4 regions of the Staphylococcus coagulans genome follow, and region 1 is predicted to be linked to each of the others. Evidence: riboswitches for the same ligand, from Rfam matches in the RefSeq annotation. Region 1 holds a riboswitch; each other region holds the start of a gene.
The links. Region 1 has a riboswitch for thiamine pyrophosphate ahead of thiC (phosphomethylpyrimidine synthase ThiC). Riboswitches for the same ligand answer to the same signal wherever they lie in the genome.
Positions count from the first base shown of each region.

Region 2: it holds a riboswitch for thiamine pyrophosphate, as region 1 does, so the genes downstream of both, thiO (glycine oxidase ThiO) here and thiC (phosphomethylpyrimidine synthase ThiC) in region 1, are expected to answer to the same signal.
Region 3: it holds a riboswitch for thiamine pyrophosphate, as region 1 does, so the genes downstream of both, KM149_RS08680 (ECF transporter S component) here and thiC (phosphomethylpyrimidine synthase ThiC) in region 1, are expected to answer to the same signal.
Region 4: it holds a riboswitch for thiamine pyrophosphate, as region 1 does, so the genes downstream of both, KM149_RS10510 (thiamine phosphate synthase) here and thiC (phosphomethylpyrimidine synthase ThiC) in region 1, are expected to answer to the same signal.

Region 1 is NZ_CP092966.1:398,906-404,947, reverse strand. Features, by position in the region: gene KM149_RS01720 (CynX/NimT family MFS transporter) at 1-937, shown strand, start outside; gene KM149_RS01715 (HoxN/HupN/NixA family nickel/cobalt transporter) at 1,072-2,085, opposite strand; gene thiC (phosphomethylpyrimidine synthase ThiC) at 2,408-4,144, opposite strand; TPP riboswitch at 4,336-4,438, opposite strand; gene cls (cardiolipin synthase) at 4,558-6,042, opposite strand, start outside.
Region 2 is NZ_CP092966.1:2,461,584-2,467,625, forward strand. Features, by position in the region: gene KM149_RS11840 (general stress protein) at 1-244, shown strand, start outside; gene KM149_RS11845 (hypothetical protein) at 553-1,227, shown strand; gene KM149_RS11850 (DNA-binding protein) at 1,339-1,938, shown strand; TPP riboswitch at 2,012-2,114, shown strand; gene thiO (glycine oxidase ThiO) at 2,208-3,326, shown strand; gene KM149_RS11860 (L-cystine transporter) at 3,391-4,782, shown strand; gene nfsA (oxygen-insensitive NADPH nitroreductase) at 4,892-5,647, opposite strand.
Region 3 is NZ_CP092966.1:1,818,969-1,825,010, forward strand. Features, by position in the region: gene KM149_RS08660 (DUF697 domain-containing protein) at 1-185, opposite strand, end outside; gene KM149_RS08665 (class I SAM-dependent rRNA methyltransferase) at 244-1,413, opposite strand; gene auxA (lipoteichoic acid stability factor AuxA) at 1,727-3,058, opposite strand; gene graF (glycopeptide resistance-associated protein GraF) at 3,557-3,688, shown strand; TPP riboswitch at 3,905-4,004, shown strand; gene KM149_RS08680 (ECF transporter S component) at 4,138-4,713, shown strand; gene KM149_RS08685 (ABC transporter ATP-binding protein) at 4,726-6,042, shown strand, end outside.
Region 4 is NZ_CP092966.1:2,188,750-2,194,791, forward strand. Features, by position in the region: gene KM149_RS10490 (YebC/PmpR family DNA-binding transcriptional regulator) at 1-175, opposite strand, end outside; gene KM149_RS10495 (ThiF family adenylyltransferase) at 251-1,258, opposite strand; gene KM149_RS10500 (thiazole synthase) at 1,258-2,025, opposite strand; gene thiS (sulfur carrier protein ThiS) at 2,028-2,228, opposite strand; gene KM149_RS10510 (thiamine phosphate synthase) at 2,234-2,818, opposite strand; TPP riboswitch at 2,893-3,000, opposite strand; gene KM149_RS10515 (Bax inhibitor-1 family protein) at 3,020-3,646, opposite strand; gene kdpC (potassium-transporting ATPase subunit KdpC) at 4,171-4,734, opposite strand; gene kdpB (potassium-transporting ATPase subunit KdpB) at 4,745-6,042, opposite strand, start outside.

The DNA of each region.
Region 1 (6,042 bases):
TGCCATTGCATTAATTTTTATAGGCGTTATCATACGCAGTGTGACCAATGTCAGCTTATTATATATTGGCACGATTTTAATCGGTGTCGGCATTGCATTTGGTAATGTCCTTGCGCCAGGTATGATCAAATCAAAATTCCCAATGCGTATCGGTATTATGACCGCATATTATACCGTTGTTATGAATATTTTTGGCGCACTTTCATCATATGGCGCAGCACCTTTACTCAAATCATTTAACTATAATATTGCTTTAGGTCTTATCGGTGTCGTTACTTTGATTGCACTTATCGTTTGGACTTTCCAACTCCGTAATCATGAACAACAAGTAACCGTGGATACAACAGATGCCGTTAACGTTTGGAAATCTCCCCTCGCATGGCAGATTACATTACTAATGGGAGGGCAATCATTAATTTTCTATTCTTTAATCAACTGGTTACCAGAATTCTTATTATCTTATGAGATACCAGTTACTTATGCTGGGCTCTATTTATCTATTTTGCAACTGGCAATCATTCCATTGACTTTCGTGACACCTTTATATGCCACGAAACTACGTTCACAAGTTATTCCAACTGCATTTACAGGGGCACTATTTACAATAGGTATCTTAATCTTAATGTTTTCACCTCATCTTGCCCTTATATCGCTCATTATTATTGGGATAGCGTTAGGTATCGCATTTGGACTTGTAAATACGTTCTTTAGTTTACGAACTGAAAGTGGCCTTACAGCAGCTAAGTTGGCAGGGATGTCTCAAGCAGTCGGCTATCTCTTCGCATGTATTGGACCGTTATTTTTCGGTATCTTACATGATGTGACAGGCCATTGGGTATTCTCATTGCTGATCCTGCTGTTAACTGCCATCGCTGTTATGATTATTGGCGCACGTGCTGGACGTAATACAACGATTGAAGCTTCATTAAGAAAATAAGTTTTCATGCGTTCACGACTATGAACGATGCCGTTAAGCTTTTCATATTGCATTTTACTTTTGAATACTAAAAAGGGAGCCGCTGAATCGTCTTAATCTTTGAGACGACAGCTTGCTCCCTCTTTTTATTATCGTTATGCTCGCCATCTTTCCTCAAAATGTCCCACTTTCCAGATAAGTAGTGCAATAAGCCATGATAGTATGAGTACGATAACTAAAATATAGCCTAACCATCCAAAATCTAATTGTGTCAACCACCCTAAAAAGCCATGGTCCCAATGTTGTTTTTCGCCAATAAGCTGAATAATTTCAATGCCACCTATGATAATCGCAGCAATGACTGAAATAGCGGTCATCGTGATATTGTAAAAAAGTTTTCTAGCAGGACTTTCAAATGCCCAGTGATAGGCATTTGTCATGAACACACCATCTAGTGTATCGAGTAAACTCATGCCTGATGCAAATAAAATCGGCAAAGCAATGATACCTAAAAACGGCACTGTATGCTGTGATGCACCCGCTGATAATGCTAGTAATGAGACTTCACTTGCTGTGTCGAACCCTAAACCAAATAAGAATCCTAAAGGAAAAACGTGCCAACTTTGATTAATTAATTGAAAAAGCGGTCCTACAAAGCGCATGATTAAGCCTCTTGATTCAATCAATTCATTGATTTGACTCTCTCCAATTTCTTCGTATTTCAATTTTCGGGATAATTGTATTAATTGAATCAGTATAACTAAGTTTAAAATCCCAATTAATAATAAGAAAAATCCAGAAACCAGTGTACCGATTAATCCACCTGTTGATTGAAAACCTGCTAAATGGCTTTGCGCCCAATGAACGGCTAACCCTAACATAACTGCCATTAAAAAGACCACAGATGAATGTCCGAGTGAAAAATAAAAACCTACACCCATAGAATGACGCTGTTGTTCTAAAAGTTTACGCACTGTATTGTCGATAGCAGCAATATGATCCGCATCAAATGCGTGTCTCAATCCTAATGTATAGGCGACCACACCCATCCCAATGATGAGCGGATGACTCGCACCGCCGATCATTAGAAAAACAACACCTAAAATATGTAAAAGCAGAATCACCACAAAATAAGGAAGAGTAGCTTTAATACCTTTAGTTCTTTCCATATCTCCATCACTTCAATTCTTATTTTATAATAACAAAATCATACAACGAACTAAACAAAATTAAAAGCTTTTACCATTATCATCAAATAAAATTTTAATGATTATATTTATTAAAGGGTTATTTTCAGTTTTAAATATAATATATTACCAAATACTGATATTACGCACAAAAATAGCAATAGAGACAACGATAATGGCGCTTGAAATTTAACTCAAGCGTCACCCAATCATCGACCTCTATTGCTTATATAGGACTTAAACATCAGATAGATGGCTCAATCCATTTTGTTATTTCATCATATACGCCACTTGTAGTTCATGCTTAATGATAAATCCGGCTACCTTGTGCTTTAAATTCTTTTGCTTTTTCTTGCATGCCCTCTAATTGATCCTTATGTGCATCTCGAATATTGTGTGAAATACGCATTGAACAGAATTTTGGGCCACACATACTACAGAAGTGTGCGACTTTAGCAGATTCTGCTGGCAATGTTTCATCATGATAGGATCTCGCACGTTCAGGATCTAAAGACAAATTGAATTGGTCAATCCATCGGAACTCGAATCGCGCTTTACTGATTGCATCGTCACGTTCTGTAGCGCCCGGCAAGCCTTTTGCAAGGTCTGCGGCATGTGCTGCAATTTTATATGTCACTACACCTTCACGCACATCTTCTTTATTAGGCAACCCCAAATGTTCTTTCGGCGTCACGTAACATAACATGGCTGTCCCATGACTCGCAATCTGCGCTGCCCCAATTGCAGAAGTGATATGATCATATGCAGGGGCAATATCAGTGGTAAGGGGTCCTAAAGTATAAAACGGTGCTTCTTTACAGTAAAAATCAGCGAGCTCTTGGTTCTCTCTAATTTTATGCATCGGGATATGCCCTGGTCCTTCAATCATTACTTGGACATCGTGTGCCCAAGCGATTTCAGTCAATTCACCTAGTGTCTTTAATTCAGCGATTTGACTTTCATCATTGGCATCATAAATAGAGCCCGGTCTTAAGCCATCCCCTAAAGAAACTGCGATATCATATTGGTTTAGAATTTGACAAATCTCATCAAAATGCGTATATAAAAAGCTTTCTTCATGATGTGCTAGACACCATTGTGCCATAATTGAGCCCCCACGAGAAACGATTCCCGTTAAACGATTAACAGTCAATGGAATATAGCGCAATAATACACCTGCGTGAATTGTAAAGTAATCTACACCTTGTTCAGCTTGCTCAATTAATGTATCTCGATACACTTCCCATGTTAAATCTTCTGCAACACCATTTACCTTTTCTAACGCTTGATAGATTGGCACTGTTCCAACTGGCACCGGAGAATTACGAATCAAATATTCACGTGTCGCATGAATATTTTTACCTGTCGATAAGTCCATAATCGTATCCGCACCCCAATGTGTTGCCCATACGAGCTTTTCAATTTCTGCTTCAATAGAAGAAGACACTGCAGAGTTCCCTATGTTTGCATTAATTTTAACTTGGAAATTTTTACCAATAATCATCGGTTCAGACTCTGGATGATTGACATTATTTGGGATAATCGCCCGACCTTTAGCAATTTCGTCTCTTACAAATTCTGGACTGACATTTTCACGACATGCAACAAATTTCATCTCTTTCGTAATCCATCCTTTTTTAGCATAATGCATTTGGGTAACTTGATAACCCGCTTTTGCTCTTCTAGGTTGATATTGAAAAGGATGTGTCACTAAATTTTGATGCGACGCTGTCTTAAAACCATTATCAATCGATTGCACACGGCGTCCTTCATAATGTTCAACATCATGACGTGCTTCAATCCAGTTGTCACGCAATGCAGGAATTCCTTTCGTAACATCGACTTCGTAATGATCATCATGGTAAGGGCCTGCTGTATCATACACCACGATTGGATCATTGTGACGTACTTCCGCGTCCATGATTGTGTCAGATAACTGAATTTTACGGAAGGGGACGTGGATATCGGGATCTATCCCTTCCTTGTAAATACGCTGACTTGCCGGAAAATTTTTCTTCAATTCAATTTGTTCTTGTTTCATTCCCTTTGCCTCCTAATACATGCTCGAGGCCTTTAATTCAACTGAAAACCAAAGAAAATGCGCACTCTAGAAAAATTGAGTGCGCATTAAAGAAACGAATATATTATGAAGTGGTAGGCGCTCTGAGATGGCTCGTTTCATTATGAAAGACAAACCAAAATAGACAGCTTTTCAAAAACCACTTTATCTTAAAATCATTTCGTTTGCTTCCCTACGCTAGTATGATCTAGATCAGGTTCAAAGGGTTGAGGCTTGCACCTCTTTCAGCTTACTAAAGCACCCCTAGCAAGTTCATATTTAAGTTTTGCAAATTTATCGTAACATTAAAAATGTAAAATGACAATTCAACTTATAAAATTGCTATTTTTCATATGCGTATCGTTGGACCGATTTATTTAAAAACAAAACTCAAATTATAAAATCGGTGATACTAATTTGGCAATCGATTGCTTAAATTTGACCCAATTTGAACGTTGTTCATATCGTTCAGGTGTTAATTGTTTAGAGACTTTTAAATCTTCTTTAAATGCAGAAATCAATGATTCAGCAATATCTTGATTGTAAATCAACGCATTCACTTCAAAATTCAATTTAAAGCTTCGCGCATCCATATTAGCAGAACCGACGGACGCCACTTCTCCATCGATAACCATCATTTTAGAATGAATAAAGCCATTTTCGTACGTGTAGACATTGACACCTTCATACATTAACAATGCAACCGTTGTCAATGTCGCCCAATGAACGAAAGGTTGGTCTGGTTTATTCGGAATCATTAGATGAATATCGACACCTGATTTTGCAGCAATTCTCAGCGCATTTACGAAGCCCACATCAGGGACAAAGTAAGGCGACTGCATATAAATGGTAGACTTCGCATTCATAATCATTTTTAAATATGCGAATTCGAGTTGTGGCCAATCTCTGTTCGGTCCACTTAGACCTAACTGCATAGCAACTTGGCCATCTTTTCGTGCATTTTCTGGGAAATAACGTTCGCTATAATCAAGTTGATATTCATCAGCAACTTGTGAGTTCCAATCGTGAATGAAACCAAGTTGTAACGCATCTACACCATCACCTTGTATACGTAGATGCGTATCACGCCAGTAACCCATTTTTTCATCTAAACCTAAATATTCATCCCCTACATTAAAGCCACCCACATAACCGATATCGCCATCGATGACTACGTTTTTGCGGTGATTCCGATTATTGACGCGAAAGTTAACGAAAGGAATAATTTTCGCATGGAAAAACGCTTCAACCTCTACACCTGCCTCAGTTAAATCTTTTAATTTTGACTTTCTTAACTGTTTTGAACCTACCGCATCATATAGAAGTTTGACTTCAAGCCCTTCCTTCGCTTTATCTTTTAAGATTTCAAGAACAGACTTACCAAGACCATCTAAATTCAAAATATAAAATTCCATGTGTATATAGGTTTTGGCTGCTTTTAAATCTTGCTTCATCTTTTCAAAAAGTGCATGTCCATCAGTAAACGTCTTCACATGATTATTTTCACTCAAAAAACTCACTTCACGTGTCAACATCATTTCTACTAAGTCAGATTGCTTCTCCACGACAGGATTTTCCGTTTTAAAAGTGTGATCAATGAACTGCTGCTTTTGATTTTTGACGCGCGTTCGCGCATCCTCGATTTCTTTTCCTTGTTCATAACGTGAGCTTTTCAATCTTACTGCTCGCCCGAAAAATAAATACAGTAAGAAACCGAATATCGGCATAATAAATAATAACAACAGCCAAGCCCATGTCGCTGTTGCTTCTCGTCGATCCCGCTCTAAAAAGATAATAAACAATGCTAAAACAACATTTATCAGAAAAAAAGCACCTGATACAATTCTATATATCATATTGACGTTCGGATCAAATATGAG
Region 2 (6,042 bases), 420 kb from region 1:
AGTCAGTGATAAATTTATGCGCTTTTTTATCGGTGAAGATGCTGAAGAGGCCGCTTTGTCTAAATATAATTTCTCTGAAAATGAGCGAGAGGACCTTAAACAAGACATTATGAATAATAAAATTATAATCATCGCGCAAAGAGTTGATCACGAATGCAATGAAGTTCCAGAAAATAATGCTGCATATCAAACGCCAGATGATGACAAACATGCTCCTTCTGAACATAAAGGGGATATTGAATAAATCGATTGGGCGCTAGGTTCTATTGTTACTGCATGATTTCATAATCAATGATGGGGACGGGAATATGAGATAAATATGGAGATTTATAGAAACACTTAATTTCCATACACTCTCGCTCGTTCCCTTATTGTTTATCCTTTATTTTGACATCATGGTCAGTCATGAATAGTCCAACTTAGTCATCTATTTTATCAGAAAAAACAGTCACAAATGACTCCTCAACTATCTATATGTATTGCTACATCATTGCAATGACCCTATATACTTGCAAGAATAAACGAGAGTTAACTTAAAAGAGGTGACGTAACATGAACTTTGTACATATTAAATCTACGCATGATCGATGGTATGAGCCAGCAATAGCATTCTATAAAAATAAATTAGACCATCTTGTTACAGAAGATGCGTCTGTTTTTGCGCGATCACTTAAAACAGATAAAACCCAACATGACTTCGTATTTATTGTTGGTATTGAAGACGACGCGATTGTGAGCTTGGCGACAGCCCACTATGAAGCGACGACAAATGTCGGCTTTATTATTTATCTTCTTGCACAACACAGCCAAGATTGTGAAGCCTGCTTGAAAACGACTTTAGAACAGATTGAGCATGAGCTGAATCGTATATCTAACCAACTTCACGGTCGTGACGTTAATTTCTTTATGTTTGAATCTACATTTGAATCTAACGATGTTGATGAAGAAACAGCAAGAAAAATTAACTTCCGTCGTCACTTTTTAACAGAAAACGGCTACGAAAAGCAAACTGAAATTACATACTTACAACCTTCATTAGATCGTAACGGTAAGCCCATTCCTTTAGATTTATATGTGAAAGGCAATATTCCTTTAACTAAGGATATTTTTGGTACAAGTGTTAAATCCTGCTACATTTTAAAATATGTGTATGCGAATCAAATACCACGACGTATCATTTATCCATTACTTGTCAAAATGGGTTTACGCAAAGAACATCGTCCATAAGACCTTGAAATCAATGCTTAAAGCCGTTAAAATAATGAGAGAGGCAGACTGACGGGTCACTGAACGCACACTTCCGTACGTCTAAAAAGAATAGAAAGGATCTAATGATATATGCTGACAAAAGAATTTGCCCAAAGATCAGGCTTAAGTGAAAAGCAAGTACGTAAAATCGTACAGCATCTTGAAGAACGTGGTTACCATTTAAATAAAACAGAATACCGTGGTCGAGAAGCGACTGATTTTAAAGAAGAAGATATTGAATTATTCCAAGAGATAACAGAACGTGTTGCACGTACAAATAGTTATGATCTTGCTTTTGAAGAGTTAGAACAAGAAAAAGACTTTCTACAAGTTATCGTCAAAGAAGATAAACAACACTTGCCGAGCGATCAACAAGTGCCTCAACTTATCAATGAATTACGCAATGAAATCAATAAAATGCGTGAAGAACGTCAAATGTTAGGTCAGATGGTCAGCCAAGTTCATCAACAGCAAGAAGAATTAAAAGCGTTACATACCCAATTAAATCAACAACTTGAATCGAATAGTAAGTCCCTTGAATCACTGACAGCCGCACAAAAGGAACAAAGTGAACAATGGAGTCAAACACAACAAAGCATCGAGACTCAAACTAAAGAACAGCAGGCACTTGCGCAATCGATTCAAAGCAATGAAAAGAAAGGCTTCTTCCAACGTTTATTCGGTGGTTAAAGCGATTCAACCTTTGCGTAACTTGCATATTTCTAATATGAAAGTTACAATAATTAATGAAATCAAATAAAAATTTATATGCTAGGGGTGCTCGAGGCGAGCTGAGAAAGAATGTATCTTAACTCTTTGAACCTGAGGTGGTTAGAACCAACGAAGGAAAGCGTATGATGACAATGAACTTATTTCAACTCATTTTAATGATGACTCAATCATTTATTTCAATCATATACGTGTTCCTCCTGCATCCTTTCATGCAGGAGGCTTTTTTTATGAAACAAACAATTATTATTGGTGCCGGTGTTATGGGTTTATCCATTGCAAGACAGCTATCCTCTCAAAACCGACATATTCGGATTATCGATCGTTACACACCAAGAATGAATGCGTCGTACGCTGCGGGAGGCATGCTTGGTGCACAGAACGAGTTTTTCGAAGCCAATCCACTGTATCACCTCGCTATGGAAAGTCGTGCAATGATGCCTGAAGTTGCAGCCGACCTCGAGCGAGAAACTGGAATTAATATTGAATACCAAAAATACGGCCTAATTAAAGTTGCCTCTCAAAAACAAGATATCCAAGCAGTAGAAGCGCAATTCCAATTTTTACATAGCCAAGATCACACAATTAAACAACTCTCAAAATACGCTCTAAAACAACGTTTCCCAAAACTCAATCCTAACCAAAGTGCTGCTTTTAAAATCCAAGATGACGGGCAAATTAATGCAAACACCTATACGAAAGCCCTGATTGCTTCCGTTATAAAGCGCGACTATATCGAACTCATGACACAGACCGAAGTCTTAAAAGTCGAACGTCATCACAGCGGTTATACAGTCATCACATCTAAAGGCAACTTTTCAGCAGATGAATTGATTATTGCTGCAGGCGCTTGGTCTGGGACGTTACTCCAACAACTTCATATCCAATTACCTACTCAACCAGTTAAAGGTGACGTTAAACTGATTGCCTCTTGTTATAAAGGATTGAAGGAAACCATTTTTAATATGAATGGTTGTTACATCGTGCCCAAATTGCCTAATCGTTTCTTAATTGGTGCGACCTCAGACTTCGATAGTTGGAGCATTGAAAATAATGAGAACAACTTGTCATGGTTAGATCAAGAGAGCTTGTCTATGATTCCGCAACTCAAAAATCATCATGTGATTAAAACATGGACGGGCATTCGACCTATCACACCTAACCAAGAACCTATTATGGGAGAGGTTGAAGACCATCTTTATGTGTCCACAGGACATTATCGAAACGGTATTTTACTCTCACCTATAGCAGGTTCACTGATGGCAAAATTGATTGACGGCCATGCTAAAGCGAAAGAACAGCTTACGCCCTTTTCGCCCAAAATTGCTCAGATAAAAAATAAAGCTTGATTTTATACTTTTTTCCTATTATCCTATTGTATAAGTCGGAATTAAGAAGGAAGCGTATTTTGATATGTCTGTGTTTTTAACTATTATTAATCTAATTATTTTTATTTTCGCTCTTATTGGACTTTGGTTCATGACGAAAAAACATGTTAAATTCCCTAAACGTGTCTTTACTGCACTTGGTTTAGGGATCTTATTAGGCCTTCTACTCCACCTCATTTATGGTGTTGATAGCAAAGTCACATCAAAAACGACAGAGTGGGTTGGCTTAGTGGGAGATGGTTACATTGCACTCTTGCAAATGATTGTTATCCCATTAATCTTTGTTTCAATTGTTGCTGCTTTTACGAAAATTGATATTGGTGAAAAGTTTGCCAAAATGGGCGGATTGATTTTTGCTTTCCTTATTGGAACAGTAGCAATTGCAGCAATCATCGGTATTATTTATGCAGTTGTCTTTAATTTAGATGCCTCTAGCATTGACCTCGGTCACGCTGAGAATGCACGTAGCTCTGAAATTGCAAGTCAGGCAAAAGAATTAACGGCAACGACATTACCTGCTCAAATTTTAGAGTTAATTCCATCTAATCCATTTTTAGACTTTACGGGTCAACGTGCGACATCTACAATTGCTGTCGTGATCTTTGCGGCTTTTGTCGGCTTTGCCTTTTTACGCGTTTCACGTAAACAACCTGAAAATGGGCATACACTTAAACGTGGTATCGATGCGGTCTATTCACTTGTGATGGCTATCGTTACATTTGTTTTAAGACTTACACCGTATGGAATTTTAGCAATTATGATGAAAACTATTGCGACGAGTGACTTTGCTGCCATTTGGACGTTAGGAAAATTCGTTATTGCGTCTTATGCTGCACTCATCACAATGTATATCATTCATCTAATCATTCTTGCAATCATTGGTGTAAACCCAATTCAATATATGAAGAAAACAGCCGAAGTAATCTTATTCGCCTTTACTTCACGTTCAAGTGCCGGGACATTACCATTAAATGTTCAAGCACAAACGAACCGTTTAGGTGTGCCTCAAGCCATTGCAAACTTCTCTGGCTCATTTGGTCTTTCGATTGGACAAAACGGTTGTGCGGGTATCTATCCTGCCATGTTAGCAATTATGGTTGCACCTGTCGCTGGCGTAGAGGTTGATTTTAAATTCCTTGCAACTGTTGTTATCGTCGTCGTACTCAGCTCATTTGGTGTTGCTGGTGTCGGAGGCGGTGCAACATTTGCATCTATCCTTGTACTTTCAGCTTTAAATTTACCAGTCGGACTCGCTGGGGTGCTCATCTCTGTTGAACCTTTAATTGATATGGGACGTACAGCGCTAAATGTTAACGATTCAATGTTAGCAGGTACTGGAACAGCTAAATTAACAAAACAACTAAATGAAGATACGTTTAATTCAAATCATTATGATGAATTAACACCACAACATTAATAACATCACAACAAAACCCCTTTCAATCTTACGTGTGGAAAAGATTTGAAGGGGTTTTTGTTATTAAAACTTTATGATTTTAGATACTGTCAATTAATAGTTCGCTGATTTATTTTCTATTAAAACCTGCCATTTGCAACCATTCTTTCATTTCTGTGCGTTGCTTACTGCTCATAAATGCCGCTACTTGTTGTGACCACGTTTCACTTCGCTCACCGTTTGTACGCTGACTATAATATTGCGAAACTTCTCGATCATACTCCTCAAGCTGTTTTGATAACTGTTCATCATCTTGTGAATACGTATCAATATGAAAGACATGTTCACGTGGTAATCTTGGTTTTGGAGAACCATTTTCGTTATCTGCTGGTACGCCTAACGCCATTCCAAACACTGGAAAAACATGTTCAGGTAATTTTAATATTTCTCTCACACGCTGTACATCATTACGTAATGAACCTAAATAAACAATACCATAGCCCATATCTTCTGCAGTCAGTGCTATATTTTGTGCCGCCAACGCCGCATCTACAGTACCTACGAGTAATCCCTCAGCTGACTCAAAGCTATCTTCCATATTAGCTTCAAGCTTTTCACTAATTAACTGATGACGGTGATAGTCAATCACAAAAACAAGTAAATATCCATTTTCAACGACATAAGGCTGCCCAGATACCTCTTTTAAAGCTTCTTTCTTTTCAGCATCTTCTACACCAATAATCGATGTTGTCTGTAAATAGCTAGAAGTTGAAGCCATTTGTCCTGCCTCAATTAATTTTTCGACCGTGTCTCTACTGATTCGATCTGATTTAAATTTTCTAACTGAGTGATGTCGTTTTGCCAAATCATACACATATTCTGACATTTATAAACACTCCTTATCCTTTTTCTATATCCTATCAAAACACTCAAGAAAACGCATGTCCCTTGCATCTCATGCATACCCTTAAATCGTAGAAAAATAACAACAGAGGATACGATTTATATCGAATTGTATTCACTATTAATCGCACCAGGTGTGCTTATCTATGAATACATTTTAACCTAAGAAATAATGCCTCATTATTAAATAATCATTGCGGATTGAGCGGTTATATATTTTCATACTATATACTTGTAATTGAGAATCAGCATCCGTAAATGATATTAGCAGGCGTCTTATTAATCCCTCATTTGAATTGTTTAACACTTTTTAGAATAAAATTTATAACGCCTTTATTATCCAATTTCAAGCCTTTTTCATCATTAAGATGATACATT
Region 3 (6,042 bases), 1.1 Mb from region 1:
CCAGGTATTGGAACGATGGTTGCACTCGATGAAAGAAAAGCTTTTTTCTTCACAAGGTTTTCAGCACGTTGACGTCTTTCATTTATTTCTGAAGTGGTAACCGGTAATGCATTTTTTCGTTTTATGTTTTCAATATTTAATACTTTATTTCCTAATGTTTCGCTAATTTTATTGGAAATACCCATTTCAACTCCACCTTTCAAAGCGTTATCACCTTCTTATACCCCGTTTCAACTGCAATTATTACTGAAGTGTCACAAAAATCAATTTAAGATATTTCGACGGTTTAAAATGTGGATGTGTCTTGAAATCTTTAGGCAAGCCCATCACCTCATCAATTTGATAAGCAATCCCTTCATGATCTAACGTTTTTTTAACCATATTTTTAAACGCTTTTAATGAATAAGCACTGTGATTTGTACTTAAAATAAGACTACCCTTCGCATTTAATAGTGTTAAAGCCCCTTCAATCAATTGCGGGTAATTTTTAGTAACAGAAAAAGTTTTCTTTTTATTGCGGGCAAAGCTTGGTGGATCAATCACGATTGTATCAAATGTCAGACCATGTCTTTCTGCATATTTATAAAAATCAAATGTATCCATCACAAAAATATTTTGTGATTTCGGATCGATACCATTGAGTCCAAAATTTTCTTCAGTCATGGGGCGCGAACGATTTGCTAAGTCTACACTTGTTGTTTTTGCACCGCCTGTTGCAGAAATTACAGAAAACGCACCTGTATAACTAAATAGATTTAAAACTTTTCTATCTTCTGAATAATAGTCTCTTAATTTTTTTCTTGCTTCTTTTTGATCTAAAAATATACCTGTCATCGGGCCATCATCGAGGTGCACATTGTAAAACGTGAAATTTTCCTCAATCACAATTGGAAATTCTGGTTTTTCCCCTTCAACCCATCCGCCTTTAATAGATTGATGTTTAAATCTTGTTTTTTCAAAAATTGAACGAAACGGAAAGACCTGTTTGATAGCCTCGAGAATAGAATCACGAAATTGATAAATCCCTTTCGAATACCATTGAATCAATAAGTGACCATCATAAGAATCAATAGTTAAACCACCTAATCCGTCACCTTCTCCATTGAATAAACGAAAAGCATTGGTTCCTTCAATTTGATAGTAGTATTGTCGTGTTTCTAGAGCTTGTTCAAATAACTGTTCAAAAAAAGCTTGATTAATTTCATCATCTTTTTGATATGATAATATCCAACCTAACCCTTTATGTTGTCGTCCAACGTATCCCACTCCGATAAAAGTATTTTTAGATGTTAATAATTGAAATAAATCTCCTTCTTCTAGTCGATCTTGGCGATAGATGTCCTCTTCTTCTATCAAAGGGTATTGATTAAGATATTTATCTTCTTTTCCTTTATTTAGTACTGCGGTTTTCATATAATCAGCCTTTCCCTTCTTATCATTACCACCATCTTAACACGAAAAATATAGGAGTAACATTGTTATCATAGTAGTCGTGTGGACTTTCCAAGATGAAAATGAAAATGTTTGCTTTGTTTTTGATTTAATATCACTAGGTCATATGATTTCTTTTTTTTAAGTATTAATACTTTTTCCTCACACCGAAACACAGGCATATCATACGAAGTTTTATCATAAAAAGAAAGCGCTAAGACAATTTTCTAGCAAAATCATCTCAGCGCTATTGATTTTGGGATTGATGTCCCAGTCTCTTCAAGCTTGTATTCATTTATTGCGATTTTCTTGGTACAGGACCTGGTTGTCTCAATTGTAAGACGAAAGCAATAATCGTCGGAACTAACATTAAAATTAGAATTGGCGTGATGAAAATGGATAATAACAATCCGTGTACGACAATTACGATATACTCTGTAAATAATTTAAAAAATAAAATACTAATCATAAATAATTGTAAATAATAATATTTACCTCTTAACATTCGCGTTACAGACGTTAAAATAAATAAAATGGCAACAATTAAAAGAAGAAATAGACTAATCCACTCGTATACATATTGTGTTTGTGAAAGTTGCCAATCCCCAGATAAAAATAAGGCATTGCGGTTGTTAAATTCTAATAAAATAAAGAACAACAGAATCACACCACAAGCAATTGTTACGTAGCCTTTATTTAACCATTTTGGACGTTTTTTTAGAAACGTAGGGATATCATCTTCTTCCAATCTCGCCCATTTAAACCATTTTTCTACAATCGTTTCACGCTTAGCACGTAAGCGTTCGATATCAATACTTCTACGTGTACGATGCGAAATATCATGAGTAAATTCAACTGTACGATCTTGGAAGTCCTTGAAATGAATTTTAGAGGGGTTCGCAAATTGATACTTCTTACTTCTAGAATATGGATTTTCTTCACCTGTTATTTCTTCTTGCGATACAGGTAGTGAACGACGAAGAAATAAGAAATTCCATATTGCCATTTGTCCAATCAACCATAATAAGACGAAAAATGTATTGATGCTTAAAACATCAATCGGTGCTATTTGACGACTTTCAATTCTTGTATAAAGTGCCAATTGTGTAATGATATAACAAATGCCATAACTAAAAATAATCCATAAATAATGCTCTTTACGATGTAATGGATTCAGCTCATCTTTATAGGCAATATAACCAATATGAATTAAAAATGGAATGATGAAAACAAACGCAATCCATCCATACACTTGTGACATAAAAATGAGTGTTAATACGAAGAATATGATTCCGATGAGTAAAAATAAAATAGATATGTCGTAATCAAATCGTGTCGTATTCGTGAGTGTTCTACCTATGAAAAGCATTAAAATACCAAAAAGTAGAATGACAATGCCACTTGCTAGCGGGATATCACCAATATACTTACTCATCACACGAATAATTTCATTGAAAAAGGCCATAATGAAGTCCCATAAATTATCAATCTTAGAAATATGGTGCTTACCATCCTTTAACTCATGAATGAGTGGAATATTTATAAAAATAATCACACTTAATAAAATTGACAGTGCACCGATAATATAGCTATAAATGACCTCGGTGTATTTGTTAAACAAAGACATCCTCTCACCTCAAAGTTATTATATACGAACTATGAATACCTGTCTGTAAAATTAATCAAATTCAGTCTTTAGAATGAGAATTTTCAATACTTAAGTAGCATCAAAATTTTAACTTGATTTCCCCACAATTGCGTACAGCATGCATCAACGTATATACAATTAAAAACTTAAATAAAATACTTGATTGGTTTAGTATACCAAAAGATAGCCACTATCTTAACCATTTCACTCATGCTTAAAATGACAAACTAACCTTCGTATATCGATCAAATTTTAGCACCGCTTCATCAATACGACTCAAATGATTTGAAACGAAAAGCACTTTTTGATACATAAGTTTAAAATATCAAACCCCTTGGATGTCTCATCTCCCCCTCATCGCAGCCAAAACAGCATTGATATACATCCTTTAAAATCTTGTTTGAAACAATCATGTTTAGAGTTTTTCAATATGGGTTATGTATTATTATAGCTTTAAACGAAAGGGAGGCGTTTTAAATGTCTGAAAAAGATATTAAAAAAGCTGCTGAACAAGCAAAAGATAAAGAGCAAGAATTAAAAGATAAAAAAGAAGATGCTAAAGAAGGCGCTGAAAAAACAAAAGACGATATTCAAAAAACTTTTGAATAATGCGACCTTTTTATTTGAAAGCTGTGCATTTATAGAAGTTTAACAAGGGATAGGACGTTAACATGTTCTAATCCCTTCTTTTATATATAACATCTAATTAGGTATATCATTCAAAGCATAATATTGAAATTGTCGGCCACCTCGCCATTAAAAAGAATGTTGAAGAGTGTTGACTTTTGAATGGGCTAGGTGTACATTGACATTAACAATTAAATACGCACGCACTAGGGGTGTGAAAGCTGAGATGAGGATAAGCCTCGAACCCTTTGAACCTGAACTAGATGATACTAGCGTAGGAAAGTGTTTCATTTATAATGGATACGCCTTGTTTTAGGAGAAAAGCGCATGCTTCAATTAAGATGACTTGTATCCCATATAAATTATCACAGCATACGTCTGTCTCTAGTGTAAGAGATATGCGTATTTTTTTAATTTTGGGAGGTATACAAATGAAGAAAGGCTTAACATTATCAGATATTCTAGTCACTGTATTGGTTTCAGTCATTTTTGCAGTGATTTATAATTTATGGTGGATTGTGAATAATACAGTTCAACCTTTAGGGTTACATTTAGATCAACTTATGTATGGTATGTGGTTTAGTGCCGCTGTTGTCGCATATCTTATCATTCCAAAAATGGGGATTGCGCTTTTAGCTGAATTTGCTGCAGGTGCTGGGGAAACGATTCTCATGGGACGTTTTGATATTCCTACTATTATTTATGCGTTGCTACAAGGTCTTGCTTGTGAGATTGTATTTGCTATTTTCAGATATAAATCTCGTGCATTAATGGTAGCTGTACTTGCGGGGATGGCAGCAGCAATCATTAGTTTACCGATTGACTGGTATTATGGTTACTTAAATGAAGTTGCCACTTGGAATCTTATTTTACTCATTTCATTCCGTGTTATCAGTGGTGCAGTCTTAGCGGGTGTATTCCCTTATATTTTAGTCAAAGCCCTGGATCAGACTGGTGTCACTAAACTATTTCGACCTGCATCAAAAGATGATTACGATACATTGTAAGGTGGCTTTATTGTGCTAAAAATTAAAAATCTACGCTTAAAATATCCGAGCGCACCCTATAAAATTTTTGATGGTATCGATATTGAAATAAAAGATAAAGAAAAAGTACTTTTACTTGGTCCTTCAGGTTCAGGTAAAAGTACTTTACTCAATGTTTTAAGTGGTATCGTACCGAACTTAATTGATTTACCTATGAAATATGATGAATTAGAAATTGCTGAGCATTCAGGCGTTATTTTCCAAGATCCTGATTCACAATTTTGCATGCCACAAGTGAATGAGGAGCTTGCTTTCATTTTAGAAAATCAGCAAGTCCCCCGTCATGAAATGGATGCACAAATTCAATGGGCTTTAAAACAGGTGGGCCTTGATATTAATCCTAAACAATTGATCCATCATCTTAGCGGTGGGATGAAACAGAAGTTAGCCATTGCTGGCACTTTATTACAACGTGCAGATACTTTATTTTTAGATGAGCCCACAGCAATGCTTGATACAGAAGCTACTGAAAATTTATGGACCTTGTTGAAAACGCTATGGCAAGACCAAACGGTATTAATTGTTGAACATAAAGTGGCACATATTTGGGACTATGTTGATCGTGTCATTTTAATGAATCATCAAGGTGAAATCATTCAACAGGGTACGCCAAGCGATATTATGAAAAATTATGAATCTCTACTCACTGAATTTGGCGTATGGCACCCTAAAGCATGGTCGCATGCACCTGAACCGCAAAAAGCATCCTTTTCTGAGGAGACATCATTATTTGAATTGGCGTTTCATCAAGGGGCTGTCCAAAGAAATCGTCAAACTTTATATGAAGTAGAAGACTTGTCCATTCGTTCTGGAGAGTGGATAACTTTAACTGGGAAAAATGGAACAGGCAAAACGACGCTATTAGAATCAATCATGCAGTTGATTCGTTATAAAGGCAAGATGACTTTCAATGGCCAAAAACTCACTAAAATTAAAGATGCTGCGCAACACATGTATCTGGTTTATCAAAATCCGGAGCTACAATTTATTCAAAATAGTGTATACGATGAAATCTATATTAATTACCACCATATGGATTCTAAAAATGCCAAATCTCGTACGTCTGAGATGCTCGCACTTCTTGATTTAGAGCATGTCTCACAGCAACATCCTTTTGAACTCTCAATGGGACAGAAAAGACGTTTAAGCGTGGCAACAGCTTTAAGTACTGAAGCAGATATCATTCTCTTAGATGAGCCTACATTTGGTTTGGATAGTCACAATACATTTAAACTTATTGAATTGTTTCAAAAACGTGTCGCTCAAGGACAAACGATTTTAATGGTAACC
Region 4 (6,042 bases), 690 kb from region 1:
CAGAATAAGTTTTAGCACGTTCAAGTACAAGTTTTAACGCTTGGTTTGACTCTGGATCTGGCTCTCCTGATTTTGCAGCCACATAGATTTCTTTACCAAATTTTGCATAAATACGACTTGTATTCTTATCTTTTTGTGCTTTCTTTTCTTTAATGTTATTCCATTTACGTCCCATTACTTCCATCTCGCTTTCACATGCTTTTTTGAATACTCTTTATTATACATGGAAATTTTACAGTCTGGCAACATTCTACTCAATGTGAACAGGTTGTACGAATAATCGTTGTACTAATTCATGCGCCGTTTGCTGATCTGACGCATGATAAATCAACAACCGTCCATCTTGATATAATGTCATTTCATAGTCTTTATATTGTAATCGTTTAATAAAATGATTTTCGATTAAACATGTCACACTTGGATGGATTTTTGCTGAAAACTGCTCTGGAGAGAGTCTATATTGATAAACGCCACCACACAGTAATTGTGTTTGTTCGAGTTGCTTATGATTTAATCGATCATATTGATGTTGAGCACAAACTTTACAATCTTCTTCTTTCAATGCTGTGATAGACAATGTTTTCATTTTGCCACGATAAATATCCATTGTCGTCATACGATAAGAAAAATCACCATGCATCAAATAATGAAAGACTTCTGCTACAACCAGACTACTCGCCATATGAACAGCGGGTGGAAGAACACCATTAATATCACAACTTTCCATTGTATCTGGCACATCTGGCATTACACAATGTAAGCATGGACCATCTTGATGAATTGGAAAAACACTCACTTGGCTCCCCACTACAGCCCCATAAATATAAGGTATATTTAACTTTCTAGAGGCTTCATTAACTAAATAACGTGTTTCAAATCGATCGAGTCCATCTAAAATCATGTCGGGTTGCGTTTCATTGAGGATGCCCAATATGTTTCTTGCGGTGATTTCCTCATTCAATGGTTCTATCGTCACCTCATGGTTCATTGCTGATAGATGTTGTTGTAATGCAAATACTTTCGGCATCATGGCTTGTGCATCCGCTTCAGTATAACCACTTTGACGATGTAAATTAGATAAGGACACCACATCTTTATCAACGATTGTTAAACGGCCGACACCACTTCGCGTCAATTGTTCTGCGATACCACTTCCTAGCGCACCAACACCGATAACCATCACATGTAATTGCTGCAGTTGGAGTTGTCCTTGTTGACCAAAAGGTTTAAATTTCTCTTGTCTGTTATAGCGGGTCATTATAAGAACCCTAACCCCTCTGATGGACTTGATTGAACAGCATTATAGCGAATAGGAATACGACCCGCTTCATAGCTCAAACGACCCGCTTCAATTCCTTTTTTCATTGCTTCTGCCATTTTCACAGGATCTTTAGCACGTGATACCGCAGAATTTAATAATATCGCATCTGCCCCAAGTTCCATCGCTTCCGCACAGTCTTTTGCCGAACCTATGCCCGCATCGACAATAACAGGAACTTGACTTTTTTCTATAATGTATCGCAAGTTTAAAGGATTGCTAATACCTCTTCCTGTACCAATTGGCGAAGCAAGTGGCATCACGGCATGTACACCAAGCGCTTCCAAACGTTTCGCTAACACAACATCATCTGAAATATATGGACAGACAATGTAGCCTTTTTCTAATAAAATTTCACATGCTTTATAAGTTTCGAGGGGATCAGGTAATAAAGTTTCATCGTCACCAATCACCTCTACTTTAATCATGTCACATACACCCGCTTCATTTGCCAATTCAGCAATACGTACTGCTTCATCAGCCGTTTTCGCACCTGCGGTATTTGGAAATGTCGTAAATTGAGATAAATCCACATTGGCTAAAGGATTAGGCAACTTTTCATCATACAAACTCATTCGGCGTACCGCAAATGTAAGTACTTCTGTTTCAGATGCGTCTATCGCACGAGATTGAATCTCTTCATTTTCGAATTTACCTGTTCCTAAAAATAATCTTGAATTGAAACTTAAATTACCAATTTTAAACATCATTAACCGCCTCCAACAAATTCTAAAAGTTCTAACTGATCGTCTTCACGCACTTCAGTTGTATCCCACTCTGAGCGTTTTACAACTTCTTCGTTACGTTCGACTGCCATGCGTTTTGACTCAATACCAAAGTGATTCAATATATCACGAATCGTAGTACCTTCATCGAAAAGTTGCCTTTCACCATTAACATATACTTGCATTACCTTCACTCCTTTGCATGCCAATAAGTGATCATTTGTTTAAACTGATGGATTTCGTTTGAAAACGCACTTCCGATACATGCGATCCCCGAAAAACCTGTAGGAACGTTTTGGATTGTCTCAAGACGAATGCCTCCAATTGCAATAATAGGAAAGTCAATAGACAACACTGATGCAATTTCACTAGACGATCGCGGTGGCTGATTGGGCTTAGAGGGTGTAGGAAAGAGATGACCAAACAACACAAAATCAAAACGTTGAGCTTGCGCATAGCGAATACTGTTTTCAGAATGTGTAGACATACTAATACGATAATCCGGCGACTTCTGTTTGATATATTCAGCTCCAACATCACCTTCTCTGAAATGAAGGCGATGAATGCCCAATTGCTCGGCAAGCTGCACATCCGTATGTACAATCATTTTAGATTTTGGAAAACCTTCATCATGCAACTTTAAAATCCATTTTTCTAGTTCAGGCTTTCTCATAGGCGTCCTGAAAATGACGCCATTAATATCAGGTTCAATTGCGCACAAGCGTTGAATATGCGTATGATCAAGCCTTTGATAAGGTGTAACCACTACAATCATCGTATCCATCCTCCTTAACGCAACAAAAAAAGCTACTTTTCATAAATCAAATTAAGAAAAGTAGCGTGTTATTCCCACGAATTCAGCCACTTTCCTACGCCAGTACGAACTGGATCAGGTTCAGGAATTTTGAAATCGCATTTCAATCTCAGCCATTCGCAATGGCACTTCCAGTGGAATCGTTTTATCTATTCAATTGCGTTAACGTTTTACCATACGTGTTAATTCTAACACATAACGAATAATACGGAAAAGGTTTAAGAACAAATTGAAACCCATCTCTCTAGGTGAAAATTGTCCTCGTTTCATTCGATTAAAGTCGTAAAGGGTATACAATAAGAATAATAACAAACCCACCACAGCAATAAGCGTATGGTAAATCGGATTATGGATAAACCATCCGAGTAGACTTGCTAAAATTAAAGCGATAAGTGTTACGAATAAATATTTTCCGATACTTGAAGCATCTTTTATCAAAAAATAACCTAAAAAGCCAAAGATAAGAAACGCCGCAATTGCTAATAAAACAGTATTAAAAAATACACTTGGCCCCAAATCTTCTAACGTATACATAAATGTGGCATAGGATAATAAGCCTGCAACAATGGTATAAATATGTGAAATGATAGGACCACTAAAACGTACACGTTGTACAACCATCGAAGTAAGGATAAGGATAAGTAATCCTATCGATAACGGTTGGCGCCATGCTTCTGGTAAAAATTGACCTAAATAAGTTGAAATGCCAAAAATAAGCCAATAATAAACAAAAAAGAGCCAAACTTTTCCATAAGCCTTACTAGCGGCTTGATGTGTTGATGATGACATCTTTTCTCTCCTTTCTTTTTGGTTGTTATATTTTACGATAGATTGTGTCACGAATAAAATAAAGTCTCTTGTCCTGTACCAGAAAATACCCTTTTTAGACCTCATTCATCTTAGTTTTCACGCCGTGTAATCCACATCTTATGTTCACTATCATTGTGGCGTTTCTTTATGTTATATTCAGTTGCACAAATTAGCCATCAATCTATAGAATACTTTCCACTGACTTATGAAGCCATTAGCCGTTGGACCTTGTTCAATGACTCATTGTTACAATGAATCGTCTTTTATTTTTAACGACAGATGGATGGCAAGACGCCTGAGGGAACAGGACAAGACGAAGACTACAGGCTGAGGCTGTCCCCTCGGAAAGCGAAGCCATCCATATAAGCAAACAACACCAAAAACGCTCTAAGACAGTTTCATTAAAAACAATCTTAGAGCGTTTGAATTGAGGAAATAACCCCAGCCTCATCTCTTCTATCATATCATCATAGCCCCTACAACGGCCATTGTACAATCAATAATTAATGTGCTGACAGATGATCTAAAGCCATATTTAACGCCAACACATTCACATAGTCATCATACATCGTTCCTTTATGTGCTTGCTTTGTAATTAATTGATCAATTTGTTGTGGTGAGAGATTTCGTTGTTTTGCAATACGTGCCACCTGTTGTTTTGCATTATCCACCGTAATATCCGGATCTAAACCTGAACCAGATTCTGTCACTGCATCAATCGGTGTATGGTGTCCATCGTCTTGTTTTAAATCTTCTACTCTCTTTTTAAGTTCAGGATTGCCATTTGAATAGTTATCACTACCAGAAGCCACCCCTTTTTCTTTCAATGTCGCTTTATCCATATTATATTTGACAGCACTCGTTCTTCCGTGAAAATATTGCGGTTCATTCCACTGCTGTCCAATGAGATTCGAACCTACTACCTTACCATTCTGTGTCACAAGACTTCCGTTAGCTTGGTGGTGAAACAACGTCTGTCCAACTGCCGTTACAGCCAATGGAAAGAGGACACCACACAAAACCATTGTCATTACAACGAGTCCCATGCTACTTCTTATCGCTTTCATATACACCCTCCTATATCCACCATTGAACAATGAGATCGATGAGTTTAATTCCAATAAATGGAATAATCATACCACCCAATCCATAGACCAACATATTTTTCATGAGGATGGTCTCAGTTGAAGCACCTTTAATGCGCACACCTTTCATCGCAATTGGAATTAGTAATGCAATAATCAGTGCATTAAATATTAACGCTGAAACAATTGCAGATTCAGGAGAATGCAAACGCATAATATTTAAAATACTCATTTCCGGTACAGTGACCATCATCATTGCAGGTAAAATCGCAAAATACTTCGCGATATCATTCGCAATACTAAATGTTGTCAACGCACCTCTCGTCATCAATAATTGTTTACCGATTTTAACAACTTCCATCAGTTTCGTTGGATTTGAATCCAAATCAATTAAATTTGCTGCTTCTTTTGCACTTAATGTACCTGAGTTCATAGCTAATCCAACGTTGGCTTGTGCTAATGCAGGCGCGTCGTTTGTTCCGTCTCCTGTCATTGCGACGATATGCCCTTTTTCTTGTTCTTCTTTAATGACTTTTATTTTATCTTCTGGTTTACATTCTGCGATAAAACGATCCACACCCGCTTCTTTCGCAATAGTCGCGGCAGTTAATTCGTTATCACCTGTACACATAACTGTTTCGATGCCCATTTGACGTAACTCTTGAAAACGTTCGACCAATCCTTCTTTAATGACATCTTTTAAGTAAATGACGCCTAAAATTGTTTGATCTTCAACGACGATTAAAGGTGTTCCGCCTTTACTAGAGACTTCAGTAACCAGCGATTCAATATTAGAAGGTACCATGCCACCTTTTTGTTTAACATATTTAATCATACTATTAGGCGCCCCTTTAAAGACTGTGCGATCTCCTATGATAATACCGCTCATACGTGTTTCTGCTTTAAATGGTTGGTAGTCACCTTTGACTTCGTCCGGTAATTGAACCGATGAAGCTTGCGCCAAAGCAACAATACTTTTACCTTCAGGTGTATCATCATAAACAGAAGTTTCATAAGCTGCGACGAGCAATCTGTCATACCATTCTTCATGCACGGGCATCAATGATTCCGCTAAACGGTTACCATAAGTAATTGTGCCGGTTTTATCCAAAATTAATACGTCTACGTCTCCGCATGTTTCTACAGAGCGTCCACTTTTAGCTAAAATATTAAATTGTGTAACGCGGTCCATCCCAGCAATACCAATAGCTGAAAGTAATCCCCCAATCGTTGTCGGTATTAAACATACTGTTAATGCGATCAACGTTGCAATGGGCACATTCAGTTTTA